3 regions of the Bifidobacterium sp. MSK.13.1 genome follow, and region 2 is predicted to be linked to each of the others. Evidence: riboswitches for the same ligand, from Rfam matches in the RefSeq annotation. Region 2 holds a riboswitch; each other region holds the start of a gene.
What was found. Region 2 has a riboswitch for thiamine pyrophosphate ahead of thiS (sulfur carrier protein ThiS). Riboswitches for the same ligand answer to the same signal wherever they lie in the genome.
Positions count from the first base shown of each region.

Region 1 (5,287 bases), on a different contig from region 2:
ACATCGAACAGAAATGCGCCATCTTCGCAGGCTCGGCCGGCAAAGTATCATCATGGAACGCGATGGCGGTGTCCGGATCGTAGCTCAGGTTGAACTGGTCAAGCCAACGGAATTCGAAACGTGCCTTGCTCATGGCATTGTCGCGGTCGATGGCATGCGGATGATGCTTGGCGATATCAGCCGCATGGCAGGCGATCTTGTATGCGATCACACCTTGCTTCACATCGTCCTTATTTGGCAGCCCAAGATGTTCCTTCGGCGTCACATAACACAGCATGGCAGTGCCATAGCGGGCGATTTCCACACCGCCGATCGCCGACGTGATGTGGTCGTAGCCGGGAGCGGTGTCGGTGGTGAGCGGTCCAAGCGTATAGAACGGCGCGTCCTTGCAGATCGCCTTTTCCATCTCGATGTTCATGCGCACGGTGTCGAACGGAATATGGCCGGGTCCTTCGATCATCACCTGCACGTCGTGTTCCCATGCGCGCTGCGTAAGCTCGCCCAAAGTCATCAGTTCGGCGAACTGTGCCGCATCGTTCGCATCGGCAAGCGATCCCGGACGAAGTCCATCACCCAGTGAGAATGCGACATCGTACTTGGCGAAGATCTCACACAACTCATCGAAATGCGTATACAGGAAGCTTTCCTGATGATGCTGCAAACACCATTCGGCCATGATCGAACCGCCACGCGAAACGATGCCCGTCATACGATTCGCCGTCAACGGCACGAAACGCAGCAGCACACCGGCGTGAATCGTCATGTAATCCACGCCTTGCTCGCACTGTTCGATCACTGTGTCGCGGAACAGTTCCCAGCTGAGCTTGGACGCATCATCCTCCACCTTTTCGAGCGCCTGATACATTGGCACGGTGCCGATCGGCACGGGGGAGTTGCGCAGAATCCATTCACGAGTGGTGTGAATGTCGTTGCCGGTAGACAGATCCATCACAGTGTCGGCACCCCACTTGGTGGCCCACGTGAGCTTCTCCACCTCCTCGTCAATAGACGAAGTGACCGCCGAATTGCCCATATTGGCGTTGAGCTTGGTGAGGAACTTCGAGCCGATGATCATGGGTTCAGCTTCGGGATGGTTGATATTGCAAGGCATGACCGCACGCCCTGCGGCCAGTTCGCTGCGTACCAATTCCACGCTGCAATGCTCGCGCTCCGCCACATAGCGCATTTCCGGCGTGATGATGTTGTGGCGCGCGTACCACATTTGCGTCACCGGATGATCCTTGGCCTTCATCGGCTTATGCTGGCGACCACGCCACTCCTTGGAAGCCTTGCCACGTTTGATGGCGCGTTTGCCGTCATCTTCCAAATTGCGGCGACGTCCTTCATATTCTTCGACGTCTCCACGGTCAAGAATCCAGTCCAAACGTAGGGGAGCGAGACCCTCCTTCGGATCGCATTTCGGACCTTCGGTGTTGTAATCCTTGAATGGTGCGTTCGGTCCGACGCCAGGAGTGTCAGACAGTTTGATTTCAGTGTACGGCACTTGCAGATCGTAGGAACCGAATTCGTTTTCGAAATGCACCGGCGTGGTTTTGCGAATATGTGCTTTGTCTCGCTGCTTGGAATCACGTGCGGCAATGTCGACGCGCTGTTGCTTGGCAAGCTTGGAGGCGGCCTTGGCTTCCTTCGCATTGGTGAACTTCTTTTCGCCGGATGCGCCGTCGGCTGTGTTGTCAGTGTTGATTTCCGCTGTTTTCTGGGCTTTCACGCGCGGCGCGTACCCGTGCTTCGTGTCGCCACGTACGGCTTTCCAGCGCGCTACCATATTGCGGGTTGCAGCTTCCGGATCATCAGCTCCTGCAATCGCGGACACCACGAACCAGCCTGCCGCCTTTGAATGCGCCAGCATCTCCATATCATCTGCGGTCACGCCACCGCCTATCACTACCGGAAAACCACTGGCTGAACAAATGGTGTTGATCTGCTCTTCGTCAAGCGTGCGACCGGAACCGTCATTGCCGCCTACGGACGCTTCCGGCTTGGTGACGGAAACATGCAGTGGTGCCGCACCGATATAGTCGATGCAGCCGTCGGGCAATTCGTTGATGAGTTTGACCAGGCTTTCCGTTTCGGCGGACAAGCCCACGATGGCATCTTCGCCAAGCAGTGCACGGGCTTCGCGCGGTTCCATATCGGTCTGTCCGATGTGCACGCCGTCAACCTTGATGCCTTTGCTGCGGGCCTGCCAGACCACGTCCACACGGTCGTCGATCACGAATGCCACGGAATCCGACTTATTGTTGTCTTCGATGATTTGCGCGATATCACGCGCCATGTCGGTGAGATCCTTCGCGTCAGCGTCTTTGACGCGCAGTTGGATGAAGCTTGCGCCCCCGCGCAATGCGTCATCGATGACGTCGGTGATCGGTCGGCCTTTGCAATCCTGTGGTCCTACCACAAAATAGGCGCTCAGGTCGAAGCTGTCTCGCATCGACGCATATGGATAATTGCTCATGATTCCCCCTTGATTATGATGTTTTGGGTTGGGAAAACTTGATTTCGCAGGCAATGGGTATGCTGACGCGCCCGTATGCTCGGTTATACGGGATAGAAAACGGAATCACGATTGATGATTGCGTGATGCAGACTGTTTGGTCGACGCATCTGCTGCGCAGACTTTTACGGATGCCAATTGACGCTGGCAATGCGTGTGCGCTACGACACTCATTCTTCGCTCCCTACGATGGTGTTAACCAACAGGTTCAAAGGGTCAGGCATTCGCCTATCTCAGCTCCGTTGGGGAGCCCCCCTGCTTTACGTGTTGGCTATGAATCTACGCCCTGCACTGGACGTAACTTTCATCGAAGCCCACAGGAGAGTCAGGCCAGCCGTCACTTTCGCATGTATCGCCTCCATCCGCGTCACGCCTCCGCCGCGCAACTCACAGCAAACTCTCCTTGCAGGCTAATCTATACTTCAGTTCAATGCATTGCGTGTGAAAGAGGTCGACTACATGTTGGAAACGGAACGGCTGACATTGAGGGCTTGGGCGGAAACAGATGCGGAAAGCTTGTACTCCTATGCGAAAGATCCGGATATCGGGCCTGTCGCGGGCTGGCCCGCACACCGATCGAAAGAAGAAAGTCTCAATACGATTCGTCATGTGCTCAATGGCAAGGAATGCTACGCGATTTGCGAGCGCGGCAGCAATAACCCCATTGGTTCGATTGAGTTAAAGCTTAATGGTCATACGGATATGACGGATCGTGATGATGAGTGTGAGTTGGGTTACTGGCTGGGCAAGCCTTTCTGGGGGAGGGGTTATATGCCGGAGGCAGCCAAGGAGGTTATCCGTCATGGTTTTGTTGATCTTGGTATGAGTGCGATTTGGTGCGGTTATTATGACGGCAATCTGAAGTCGAAGCGGGTGCAGGAGAAGGTTGGTTTTGTCTATCATCACACGTGTGATGAGGTGCCGGTGCCTCTTATGCACGAGGTGCGTGTCGGGCACGTGAATGTTCTTACCAAATCACGCTGGCAAAATTTAGCTGCCTGCTGATTGTGCTAGAAGCTAACCTAGAATGCTTTGGAAGGGTCTTGGTGGGCTTCGAACGGATGCTGGTCAAGACCCTTTAGAGCTTCATGATGTTTTCCTCGATGCGACGGATGACGTCAATGAAAGCTTCATCGTTGTGCCCGGTTGGATCTGGCAGATTCCAATTATCGTCGAAAGCCTTGCCGATATAGGGACATCCCACGTCGCAGCCCATGGAGATCGCGGTGTCAGGTTTTGGAATATCCGAAATCAGCTTGGAGTATTGCGTTTTCTCCATGTCGATGCCGTAAAGCTCTTTCATGAGTCGTACGGCATCCTGATTGATCTGCGGCTTGGTTTCCACACCTGCGGAATAAAAATCACAATCGGTTCCGCGTAGATGCTTTCCCAACGCTTCGGCAATCTGGCTGCGGCATGAATTATGCATGCAAATAAAAGCCACTTTTCTCATAGCTTTCCCTGTCTGCGATGTTATGATTTCACGATTGCTGTCCCGTATTATACGTTTCGCCCAATGCTCCGCGTTCACATCATCGAATAACACAATGCCCGGTACGACCATGTCATAAGCTGGTCGTACCGGGCATTGGCTTGGATTATTCGCCCCAGACTTCTTCGGCGATGGACCTTACGAGTGCGATCTTGGCCCACTGCTGCTCCTCAGTGAGCTTGTTGCCTTCCTCAGTGGAGGCAAAACCGCACTGGGTGGACAGGCATAAGCGGTCGAGCGGCACATGCTGGGCCGCTTCGGAGATGCGAGCCTTAATCACTTCCGGATCTTCAAGTTCCGGTCTCTTGGAGGTGACGAGGCCAAGCACAACCTGTTTATCGCCGGAAACCTCAGCCAGTGGCGCGAAGTCACCGGAACGGTCGTCGTCGAACTCCAGATAGTAGGCGTCCACGTTCTCTTCGCCGAACAGCTTGGCTGCGACCGGAGCATAACCGCCGGACGACAGCCACGTGGAATGGAAATTACCACGGCAGATATGGGTGTTGATCACCAAATCATCAGGCTGGTCTGCGATCACTGTGTTGATCACGTCAAGATTCTCCTGCTGCAGGCGGGCCGCATCCTCATCGCTCCAGCCGAGACGCTCACGCACGCTCTTGTCGCACAGGCGAGTCCAAGTGCAGTCATCGAACTGCACGTTACGGCAGCCGGCGGCATACAGGTCGGCAATGACCTGACGGTATGCGGCCACGATATCCGCGGTCAGCTCGTCGTCATCTTTGTAGAACTCGTCGTACGGGTAGGCGTTCTTGTTGCCGGTAAGCACGAAACGGGTCTGCGCTGGGGAAGGCATGGTCTGGCGAGCAACGGTATTGTCATCTTCAAACTGCTTGACGAACTTGAAATGCTCCACGAACGGATGATCGTGTCCGTCGAGCTTGCCGGTCACCGTGGCAGTGTCGGCGGGAGTGACCTCGTCATGGAAGGCAACGCGATGGGCGGCGGAAACATGGTCCACGCCGTTGAAGCCCCACATGAAATCGAAATGCCACCAGCCGCGACGGAATTCCCCATCGGTGATGACATGCAGGCCGGCGGCCTTCTGCTTGGCAACCAGATCAGTGATCAGCCTGTCTTCGACGGCCTTCAGCCCAGCGGCATCGATGGTGCCTGCAGCATAATCTGCGCGAGCCTGCTTGAGTTCGTCCGGACGCAGATAAGAACCGACCACATCGGCGCGGAACGGCGCATTCTTGGAATATGCCATGATTCTCCTTTGGCTATTGATTTGCGATTAACAATCACAACGACAAAACCAA
Region 1 is NZ_JAHOMM010000002.1:139,680-144,966, forward strand. It holds gene thiC (phosphomethylpyrimidine synthase ThiC) at 1-2,476, opposite strand, end outside; TPP riboswitch at 2,680-2,782, opposite strand; gene KSY55_RS03305 (GNAT family N-acetyltransferase) at 2,975-3,520, shown strand; gene KSY55_RS03310 (low molecular weight phosphatase family protein) at 3,594-3,968, opposite strand; gene KSY55_RS03315 (5-methyltetrahydropteroyltriglutamate--homocysteine S-methyltransferase) at 4,114-5,235, opposite strand.
Region 1: linked by a shared signal. The riboswitch ahead of thiC (phosphomethylpyrimidine synthase ThiC) and the one ahead of thiS (sulfur carrier protein ThiS) in region 2 are both predicted to bind thiamine pyrophosphate.

Region 2 (5,287 bases):
GAATCGCGATCTTAAGGAAGCCTTGCAGCAGTAACGTTTGCAGGTAACGCAGGATACAAGTAAGGGGCGTTTGCCGAACGTGAGTGCATCACGTACATTCGGCAAACGCCCCTTTCAGCATGGTCTTTGCGCGAATCCCCATTACGGGATCCAGCGCAAATCAGCCGATGTAGTCGGCCTCGTTCGTCGGGCTGGACGGCACGGCATGATCTTCCGTAACCTTGCCCAAGCCAGACAAATACGCTTCACGACCCGCTTCGATCGCCTTCTTGAACGCGCGTGCCATCAGCGGAATATTGCCGGCGGAAGCGATGGCCGTGTATGCCATCACCGCGTCCGCGCCCATTTCCATGGCTTCCGCAGCCTGGCTCGGACGGCCAATACCAGCGTCGATGATCACCGGAACATTAGAGTTCTTGATGATCACTTCAATGAAATCGCGTGCACGCAGACCCTTATTCGAGCCGATCATCGCGCCGAGCGGCATTACGCAAGCCGCACCCGCGTCTTCAAGACGCTTCGCCGCAATCGGATCGGGGAACATGTACGGCATGACCACGAAGCCTTCTTTTGCCAGCTGTTTCGTGGCTTTGATGGTTTCCTCATTGTCGGGCAGCAGATACTTCGCCTCATGTTCGATCTCCACCTTCACGAAGTCCGTCTGGCACACTTCGCGGGCGAGACGTGCAATACGCACCGCTTCCTCGGCATTGCGTGCGCCGGACGTGTTCGGCAGCATGGTGATGCCTTTCGGAATGTAATCGAGCAGATTGTTTTCGGTGGTACGGCAGCGACGCAACGCCATGGTGACGATCTGCGTGCCCGCGTTCTCAATGGTCGCCTTGATGAGGTTCAGATCGTAGCGGCCGGAACCGAGAATGAAGCGGCTCGTGAACTTGTGTCCGCCGAGGATCAACGGATCGGCGTCGCCGGTGGCGATTTCGTCATACGCGTGCGCATCCGGTTCCGGCAGCAGTGCGGTGTTCGTGGTGGTGCCGACCAGCTCGTCGAGCGTGGCGTTCGGTGCCGCCGCGAAGTCTTTTTCCGCGGTGGTGATCGTGTTTTCGGTGCTCATGGTTAATCCTTACTATGCGATTAGTGTTGTGTCATTCGTTGCGATTTGCGATTTGCGATTGCAATTGCAATTGCGTTTGTGGTTGCGTTTCGCTGTCAGGCGTCTTCTTCGCCGAGAATCAAGCGAGTGATCATATTGGCTTCATGGCAGGCGACCACACCCACGCGCGGTGCCATCAGACCAGCGCCCGGCACCGGAGCGGTTTCGCCGTCGCCGCAGAAGTAGAAATTCTTCGAAACGCGACGAGTATTCACCAAATTGGAACTGCGGAATCCCGCCATTCCAGAAGCGCTCACCAGCTTCTTGTTCGGCAGATTCTCAAGCACGGCATTCACCAGCATCGTCTTGTTTTCCGGCACGTCGAACGCTTCGCAAATAATATCCTCATTGTCGAACAGCGTCGGCACGTTCTCGTCAGTCACTTTCACGGTATCAATGGTGATATCGATAAAAGGATTGATCTGACGCAAGTTACTGCGCAATGCTTCCGTCTTGTACTGCCCAAGATCCTTCAAAAAATACTGCTGACGATTCAGATTCGTCATATCCACGCGATCAAAGTCAATCAAATGTAGGTGACCGACGCCAATGCGGGTCAACGCCACCGCAATGGTCGATCCGAGGCCGCCGCAGCCGCAAATGGCCACGTGCGCCGCGTCGAGCTTGTCTTGCGTGGCTGCGGTATGACGGTCGAGCAGGGCCGCACGGATTTCTTCGCGGCTGACGAGCGTGGTCGGGTCGGGCTGGTTGTCGAAAGCGTGCTGGCGGGCGTCGATCTGCGCCTGCGATGCGGATGGTTCAAAAGTCATGGTTGTTCTCGTATTCTCGTTTTCCGTTCGTGCGTTGTTTTTGCCGGGTTGGTTGTGTTTTGTATGTTCTTGCGATTGTTACGCGTGCATTGTGCCGGTCGTAATCGCAAGAAATTTTGAAAGTGGTTCAGCCGCCCTGCACGAACGTGACGATTTCCAACGTATCGGTGCCCTTGAGCTGCGTCTGCGCACGCTGGGTGCGAGGCACGATCTCACCATTGAGCTCGACAGCCACGCGGTCGGCGCGCAGGCCCTTGCTTTCGATCAGTTCGGCCACGGTGATCGGCGTGGCGATGTTCTCTTCCTTACCGTTGATGATCATTGCGGTTCCCTTCTGTGTCTGTCATGACACATGCTTTCCTGCACTCCGGATGTCCGTTTCTGGTGAATCGGACATCCGGAGGTTCATTGTCGGTCTCTAAATGTCCGATTCTGCAGAATCGGACACGCACGGCATCTATTTCAGTCCACGAATGTCCGATTCTGGTGAATCGGACACGTAGGCGCTTGTTCGAGCCGCTTGTGCGTCCGTTTCTGCAGAATCGGGCACTCAAGGTTGGTACGAAAAAAGGGTCGCCGAAGGAACCGTACCCTATGAGGTGGTGCGCCCCTCCGTGACCCTAATCACGCGATATTCGGTTATCGCGAACGGAAGATGAGATACGTCTTGCGGCGTGAACAACCCGTCTCCTTACGGCGGCATTACCCGCATCAAGTCCTCGGTCGAAGCTCTATGAGCTCCCTCTCAGCCTTTCGGCTCCCGTTCGGTTGTGCCTTCATCTTCGCGCACGCGCCCGACAAGCTTGCGCCGGTTCACGTTGGGTTAGTCTTGATGTGAACATGTGCGAATCGGCTGAGTGCTTGCAAGGAAGGGGAAGATGATGATGGACGGCGAGTTGGCAGGATTTGCGATTCCTCGGCTTGGTATGGGAACGATGGCTTTGGCGATTGAGGGGCGCCCGGATCGCGATACCGCGATTCGTACGATTCATGCCGGTTTGGACGCGGGTGTTCGCTATTTGGACACGGCTTGGTCATATTATCTGCCGAGCGAGCCTGGCACCGGCACTGCGGAAGACCTTGGCTACGGCGAAAAGTTGGTGCGTGATGCGCTCACTTCGTGGAATGGCCCCCGAGATGAAGTGCTGGTCGCCACGAAAACTGGCTATCGACGCACCATGGAGGTCCCCGCTTTTGTTGCTCCTGTGTCCGATTCTGGAGAATCGGACAAACAGGGTGCCGGATTTGGGGTACAGATGTCCGATTCACCAGAATCGGACACTCAGGGGCGGGATTCTGAGGGATGCAGCCGTCGGCCTGGCGAGGAACGCCAGCATTTGCAGGCGGCGGGCAGTCAATACGGGTGGATGGCGGATTCGCGCCCCGAAACCATGATTCGTGACGCCAAGGAGTCCGCGTTGCACTTGGGCGTCGATACGCTCGACCTGTTGTATTCGCATGGCCCCGATCCCGCGGTGCCTTACGAAGACCAATGCGGCGCGTTGAAGCAGCTGCTCGACGAAGGCGTGATCAAATATGCGGGCATCTCCCGTGTGAATAACGAGCAGATCGATCTTGCGCGCGGCATTATCGGCAGCGGCTTGGTCGCCGTGCAAAACCAGTTCTCGCCGTCGCATCCCGATCCGGAACATACGATGGAGCATTGCGCCGAATTGGGGCTCGCTTTCGTCTGTTGGTCGCCGCTCGGCGGATTCCTCGATACGTTCGATCAGAGCGCGTACGATCCGTTCCGCACGGTTGCCGCGCAACGTGGTTGCTCCTACCAGCGTGTGGTGCTGGCGTGGGAATTGACCCGTTACGAACGTCTGTTCACCATTCCCAGCGCTCGCAATCCGCAGGAAATCAACGATTCCTTCGCTGCAACGCAACTTCAGCTCACTCAAGAAGAGCTTGCGATGCTTCCTTGCTGATTATCGTTTCCTTTTTGGGCGTTTTCCTGTACTTGCACGTTGCGATCGAAAAATGTTTACAGTAAAAGATATTATCGAGACATAACTGATGGGCATCGAATAAGGCGAGGTGAAGCGTGGGCTTCGAGCGGGAGTCGTTTGACAAGCTGATGAAAGTGGTCTGGGGTAAGAAGTCTCAGATGCAGCAGGCGATGTCGCGTGATTCCAAGGGCGAGCCATTCATTATTCGCGAGCTTGAGTTCAAGGGCGCGCAAACGCCCTCGCAGTTGGCTACCGCGTTGAAGGTCACGTCGGGCAGGATTTCCACGCTGTTGGCTGCGTTGGAAAAAAAGGGTCTGATCGAGCGTGAGGTCGATCCCAACGACCGACGCATTGTGCATGTGAATCTTACCGAGCAGGGGCGGGCGAAGGCCAAGCAGCAGCGCGAGGATATGCGCGACGCCGTCTGCTGGGTCTTTTCGCAGATGGGGGAGCGTCGCACGCGCGAATTCGTGGATCTTACCGAGGAATTTGCCACATACGTGACCATCTGCATCCCTGGCCAGCCCCGCCCCACCGCCGAAGAAGTAAAGCAAGCCTTCGCAAAAGCCGAATCTGAAGATCCTGCGTAGGGACTGCCTACCACGTAAGCGTGCGCCTCACATGTGCCGTTCGCGACTGTAAGCTTGGCCAAACGGCCTTGAGTGTGTCGCGAATGGTATATGTTGGCCGCGCGCGACCGAGCTGAGAAGAATCGCTCTCAGCAAATACACAGAAATATGAGATTGTCTTACACTGTAAGTAATTAAATATCGTAAGACAATTCAATAGGACTTATGTAAATCATTAATCGCAATTCGATCAACTCATGTAGTTGATCCAACCAATCCATCAATCGCAAAAACTTCAAACGCAACACAAGAGAAGGAATCCAAGCATGTTCCGCATTATGCGATACCTCTCCAAAGCGGAGATAGGCCAGATGCTCATTGCACTGGTCAGCATCGTCGGGCAGATCTGGCTTGACCTGACCCTGCCGGACTACATGTCCGACATCACCACCCTCGTGGAAACCCCTGGCAGTGAAATGCACGATATTTGGATCGCCGGCGGCAAAATGCTGCTTATTTCGCTTGGATCGGCAGCATGCGCCATCATCACCGGCTATTTCGCGGCACGCATCGGCGCATCGTTCAGCCAGCGTCTGCGTTCCATGGAATTCCGCAAGGTAGAATCGTTCGGACCGGCTGAAATGAGCCGATTCTCCACAGCCTCGCTGATTACGCGTTCCACGAACGATATTACGCAGATTCAGATGTTCATCACCATGGGATTGATGATGATTGTCAAATCGCCGATTATGGCGGTTTGGGCCGTCTGCAAGATTGCGGGAGACGGTCTCGAATGGACGCTCGCCACCGGCATCGCGGTAGTGGTGCTGCTGGTCTCCATCACGATCCTCATGGTTCTCGTCATGCCGAAGTTCAAGTCCA
Region 2 is NZ_JAHOMM010000001.1:515,911-521,197, reverse strand. It holds gene KSY55_RS02185 (amino acid permease) at 1-34, shown strand, start outside; gene KSY55_RS02180 (thiazole synthase) at 161-1,075, opposite strand; gene thiF (sulfur carrier protein ThiS adenylyltransferase ThiF) at 1,171-1,884, opposite strand; gene thiS (sulfur carrier protein ThiS) at 2,012-2,206, opposite strand; TPP riboswitch at 2,555-2,658, opposite strand; gene KSY55_RS02165 (aldo/keto reductase) at 2,763-3,815, shown strand; gene KSY55_RS02160 (MarR family winged helix-turn-helix transcriptional regulator) at 3,932-4,426, shown strand; partial or broken gene KSY55_RS02155 (ABC transporter ATP-binding protein) at 4,732-5,287, shown strand, end outside.

Region 3 (5,287 bases), on a different contig from region 2:
GGTTCCGGTAAGACCACGTTGCTGCAGCTGTTGGATGGCGCATTGTCTGCGACGTCCGGTTCGGTGCGTATCGACGCGAATGGTGCTGCGTATGATCCGTCGGTGAAACGTGATCTGAAACGTATCGAATCGATGATCGGCCGCGTTCGTCGCGAGGAAATTCCGAACAGTTATTACAAAGCGGATTCCATTCGCGAGGCGATTGATGAACCGTTGAAGAAGCATAAGGTGCCGGAAAGCGAACGCCAGGCGATCATCGGCAATCTGTTCGCGCATTTCGATCTGGCGGCGGTCGCACGTGAGCCCGCCTCCGCATTGGATAGCGAGAAACGTCATCTGCTGGCGATCGCTTCCGCATTGAGCTTCTCCCCCGCGGTGATCGTTGCCGACGAGCCGACCAAGGGTTTGGACGAGGTGGCGTCCGCGCATGTGGCGAAAGCTCTGTTCAGTTACGACAAACAGGTAGTGTTCGCCACGCATGACACGGAGCTGATCACACGCGCGGAATATGCGATCGACCGCACGCTGGTGGTCGACGATCATCAGGTGGTGTTCGACGGTGGCCCGCATGAGGCCGTGGCCTTTTACACGGACCTCATCCGCGCTAAATATGAGGCTTCCAAAGCCTGACCATACCCACGGATTATTCCCGTTCCCCACATGTTGCGGCTCCTTCATCGGTGTCGACGATGGAACCACAACATGTTTCAGCCGATCATTGTGTTGACGGTGTCAAGCACCGTCTGAACGTTATGCCTGAATTCGTCGGGTTCCGGCAATAACGAGATCGCGAGATAGCCGTTCGACGTCATATCGAAGAAATAGCCGGGCTGTCCTGAAATTCCGTGCTTTTCGATCATGGACAACACCAGTTCGTTCTCGTCAAGCACGCTGGGCACGCGCAAAAGCACATTCCATCCGCCTTCGGCACGCAACACGCTGACCATGCCCTGCTCGTCATCATCCAGCATGGTATGCAAGGCTGCGAGGTTGGTTTGCACGCGCTCTCGCACGCGCGCGGTCTGCGCGGCTGCGGCGCCCAGCATGGCGGGGATCTGTTTGGCGATGATCTCACTCATTGGCAGATAGTCGTCGGCGACCACGTCGAGTCTGCGCTTGGCCTCATCCACTTCAGCCGCCGGGCCGGACACTTGGATCCAACCGACTTTGGCATGTGGCGCGGCCAACGTCTTCGAGAACCCATCCAATGCGAATGTGAGCGTGCCGGTCTCCCCCGCGAGACGCGCGTTGCCATCGAATGGTTCAAGATCATAGTCGTAGAACACCTCATCGGCGATGATGGCCACCTCATGGTCATGACAAAGCCGCACAATGGCCTCACGTTCCGACGCTTTGACGTACGATCCGGTCGGATTGTTGGGATTGATGAGCACCAGCGCGCGGATGCGGCCGCCATCTTCACCTTCAAGCGCTTCGCGTAGTTCGGCCACGTCGATGTACCAGGATCCGTCGAAACGTTGCTGGTACTCGATCATGTCGACGCATTCGAGTCGTGCGATCGATTCGATGAGCGGATATCCCGGCTTCGGTGCGAGCACGGCGTCACCTGCATTGCAGAGCAGTTTGATCAGCCATGAGTACGCTTCGGACGTCGAGCTCAATATGTATAGGTCGTCGGCGGTAGCGGTATTGCCTTGTTCATGCAGGAATGCGGCCAGCGCTTCGCGTGCGTATCGTTGCCCGCGTGGCTCCGCTCCATAGATGTCCGGCAATAGTTCCGACGCGAGCGCATGTTTGGTTGGATTGGAGTCGTTGAGTTTGCCGAGTGTGATGCCGTTTGCTTTGGCTTCCGCTTCGGCTTTGGCGATGGGATTGGGCTCGCTGATATCGACTCTGGAGGAAAAACGCATGGTCTCCACCATACTCTCTGGGTTGCGCAAGTGTTGCATCGAGCAAGAAGGATGCATTCGCCATGCGATCATCAGAGGAATAACAAGAGCCGTCCGACGGATGAATCGGACGGCTCTCGCTTATATGAAGGTTAGGAACCTTTATGGTTCACGACATCACTTCTGCTTGATGCTTGCGTAGTACGCAGCGCCGATGATGCCAGCCTCATTGTGCAGCTTGGCTGCGACGATCGGGGTCTTGATGTCGATGTACGGCAGGAACTTCTCGGACACGCGGGACACGCCACCGCCGACGACGAACAGCTGCGGATCCAAGTAGAACTCCATCAGGGAATAATACTTGGTCAGACGCTTGGCCCACTTCTTGTAGCCCATATCGAGCTTTTCACGAATGGAGGATGCCGCGTACTTCTCGGCGTCACCCTTGCCCTTGAGCAGTTCCAAATGGCCGAGCTCAGTGTTCGGAATGAGCTCGCCGTTGAAGATCAGCGCGGTGCCGATGCCGGTGCCCAGCGTGGTGGCGACGACCAGGCCGTCCTGGCCCTTGGCTGCGCCGAACTGCTGTTCGGCAAGACCGGCCGCATCAGCGTCGTTCACCACGGTGACCGGACGGCCGCAAGCTTCGGAGAACACTTCGGTGACGTCCACGCCAACCCAGGACTGGTCCAGATTGGCCATATAGCCGAGCTTCTCGCCAACATGAATCGGAGCGGGGAATGCGATGCCGACCGGAGCGGACTCAGGAACCTCAAAATGCTCGAGCTGCTGGCGAACGATTTCGCCAACGGCCTTCGGAGTGGAAACCTCCGGGGTGAGGATCTTCAGACGCGGTTCAGCAAATTCGCCCTTCTCGAGGTTAACCGGGGCTGCCTTAATGCCGGAGCCGCCAATGTCAACGCCAAATGCCTGTGCAGTTTCAATCATCTTCGACCTCTCCTATCAAGGTACATAGTGGGTATATCGAACCGGTAAACGCCATAGTAACTCGCCCCATGCCCCAAAACGCGCCGACAATACACAATTGGTGAATACGATTGCATAATCTGTCGCAATGAAACGCAAATATTTGCGATTGTTTTCTGCAAACGATTCGCCCCATGCCAACGCAACGCATCGGCATGGGGCGAATCATAAGAAAATAACCGTCTGAAGACGGTGTAGCCACATTACTTGAGCGGCGGCATCGGCTTCCAATCCGGATCATGCAGCAGCTTGCGCGAATCCCACCAACCCTTGACAATCTGCACCAAGCCGGTCTTGGCATGCTCACGGTCCACCATCACCAAGCGAATGACCTCCTTGGCGGCGGTCAGCAACGTGCCAAAGCCGAACATCAGCGGACGGTAATCGCCGAACGACATGAAATAGCGTGCCATGTAGCCACGGTTGCGCATGATGTGGTAGCGGTTCATGTCGGAAGTGGAGTTGAGCTGACGCACGCCGGCGATATCCCAGTTACCGATCTCGCGCGTACGTCGCAGGATCACGTCGGGCACCACGATCGGATTGGTGACCTTGCTGGCGCGATAGCCGTACATCGTATCGTCCCAGTAGATGAAGAAGCGGGGATCCGGCAAACCGATCTGTTCCACGATATTACGGCGGAACAGGCCGCCTTCAAAGCATAAGGTGTCCATCACACGATAGCCGGGACGCCCGAACGCGGCCGGAGCGATCGGATTGGGAATGCCAAGAGGCACGATGAAATCGTACTGCCAGTAGAACGGGCCTCCGTCGTAGTCGTATCGGCTTCCCTGGATCACATCATGGCTGCCGGTCCACTTGGCGAGCCTTTCGATGGCCTCAGGCATCACGGCCACGTCGTCGTCCATCACCCAGAACCACTCCGCACCCAGCTCGTATGCCTTCTTCACACCTGCGGAGAAGCCGCCTGCGCCGCCGAGGTTGTCGGATTGCGGCGCGTACACCACACGGCTTTCGTTGCCCGACTGGTCGGCGATGGTATTGCCCCACTGCGCGGTGACCGCTTCACGGAAATCGTCGACCATGCCTTGGGTCGCCTCGCTGTGCTCGTTGTCCACGACGATGATACGCCATGGCGCCACAGTGAGTTTTTCGATGGATTCGAACAGGGTGGCGAGCAGCTGCTGACGCCTGTACGTCACCACGACGATAGCCAGCTTTTCGATGGTGTTCTTCGCAACTTGCTTTTCAGTCATACGTTCCATTCTTGCACTCGCCCTCAACCGAACATCGCCTGTGTTCGCATCATGCGGCACGATTCCATTCGACGGACGGGCTCTTGCACATTTCGTGCGGCTTTGCCATAATGTACGGCGTAATGCAGGGGAACCCGTGTTCGTCGGGTTGAGATGGGCCAAGTGAGGCCTGAACCCTTTGAACCTGATGGTTAACACCAGCGTAGGGAGGCATGTCTAGTGACTGCTGTGACATCAACAACCGATTTCGATTATGAGTTCGACGCCGCCAAAGGCATCCAACGCGACAATCTTCCGCCGTTCGCGCAGCGCATGCGCAAGGCCGCCGACCTGGTTTGGGAGGAAGGCTACCAGCAGCCGTTCATCCGCGAGCTTGGCGAAGGCACACTGCAACGCGAGCGTTTCGCCTTCTATCTGCTGCAGGATTTTCGTTATGTGAACGATTACGCCAGAGTGCACGCTTTGGGGTTGGCCAAGGCCACCGACCCTGAAATCATGGCGTTCATGCTCAAGGTGCAGAACGGCGCCCTGCAGGTCGAGACCGAAGTACACCGCTCCTACTTGGCCAGCTATGGCATCACCGAAGAGCAGATGAACAATGTGCGCCAGTCGGCCTTCGCGCGTGCCTACACGTCGAATATCCTTTCCATCGCCTATGGCAAGGATATTCTCGACATTCTTGTGGCCGTGCTGCCGTGCGCCTGGGTGTATGCGGATTATGGTTATCGTCTTGCCGCCGAGTTCGCGGACACGCTCGACGACAATCCGTACAAGAGCTGGGTCGACATGTATAAGACCGACGAGTTCTGGCAGGATTCCGTGTGGCTGCTCGAACATATCGAGAAACTGGTGGCCGACGCGAGCGAGGAGCGCAAGCGCGAGCTGATCGACATTTTCGTGACCGGCGTGGAGAACGAATACATGTTCTGGGCCAGCGCGTACGACATGCAGTACACATGGAAGCCCGAATGGAATCAGGCGCGCTGATAGCACTCCTTCATGGGGTTTCCTGACTTCCGATTGTTTATTTTCATTGCAGCAAGGCGGGTGTCTTCTGATTGGTTTTCAGAAAGCACCCGCCCTGTTATGTTTGGTCGCGTCAGTTTCCCGCTTTATTCGCGTACGAGGCGGATATGTTCCACGTCGTCGCGATGGGAACGGCGGTAGAGCACGAAACGGTTGCCGATGACCTGCACGAGTTCCGCGTTCAGTTCTTCAGCCAATCCCTCGCCTGCT
Region 3 is NZ_JAHOMM010000002.1:412,720-418,006, forward strand. It holds gene KSY55_RS04615 (energy-coupling factor ABC transporter ATP-binding protein) at 1-630, shown strand, start outside; gene KSY55_RS04620 (pyridoxal phosphate-dependent aminotransferase) at 708-1,871, opposite strand; gene ppgK (polyphosphate--glucose phosphotransferase) at 2,028-2,795, opposite strand; gene KSY55_RS04630 (glycosyltransferase family 2 protein) at 3,038-4,051, opposite strand; TPP riboswitch at 4,168-4,278, shown strand; gene tenA (thiaminase II) at 4,364-5,038, shown strand; gene KSY55_RS04640 (YhbY family RNA-binding protein) at 5,164-5,287, opposite strand, start outside.
Region 3: linked by a shared signal. The riboswitch ahead of tenA (thiaminase II) and the one ahead of thiS (sulfur carrier protein ThiS) in region 2 are both predicted to bind thiamine pyrophosphate.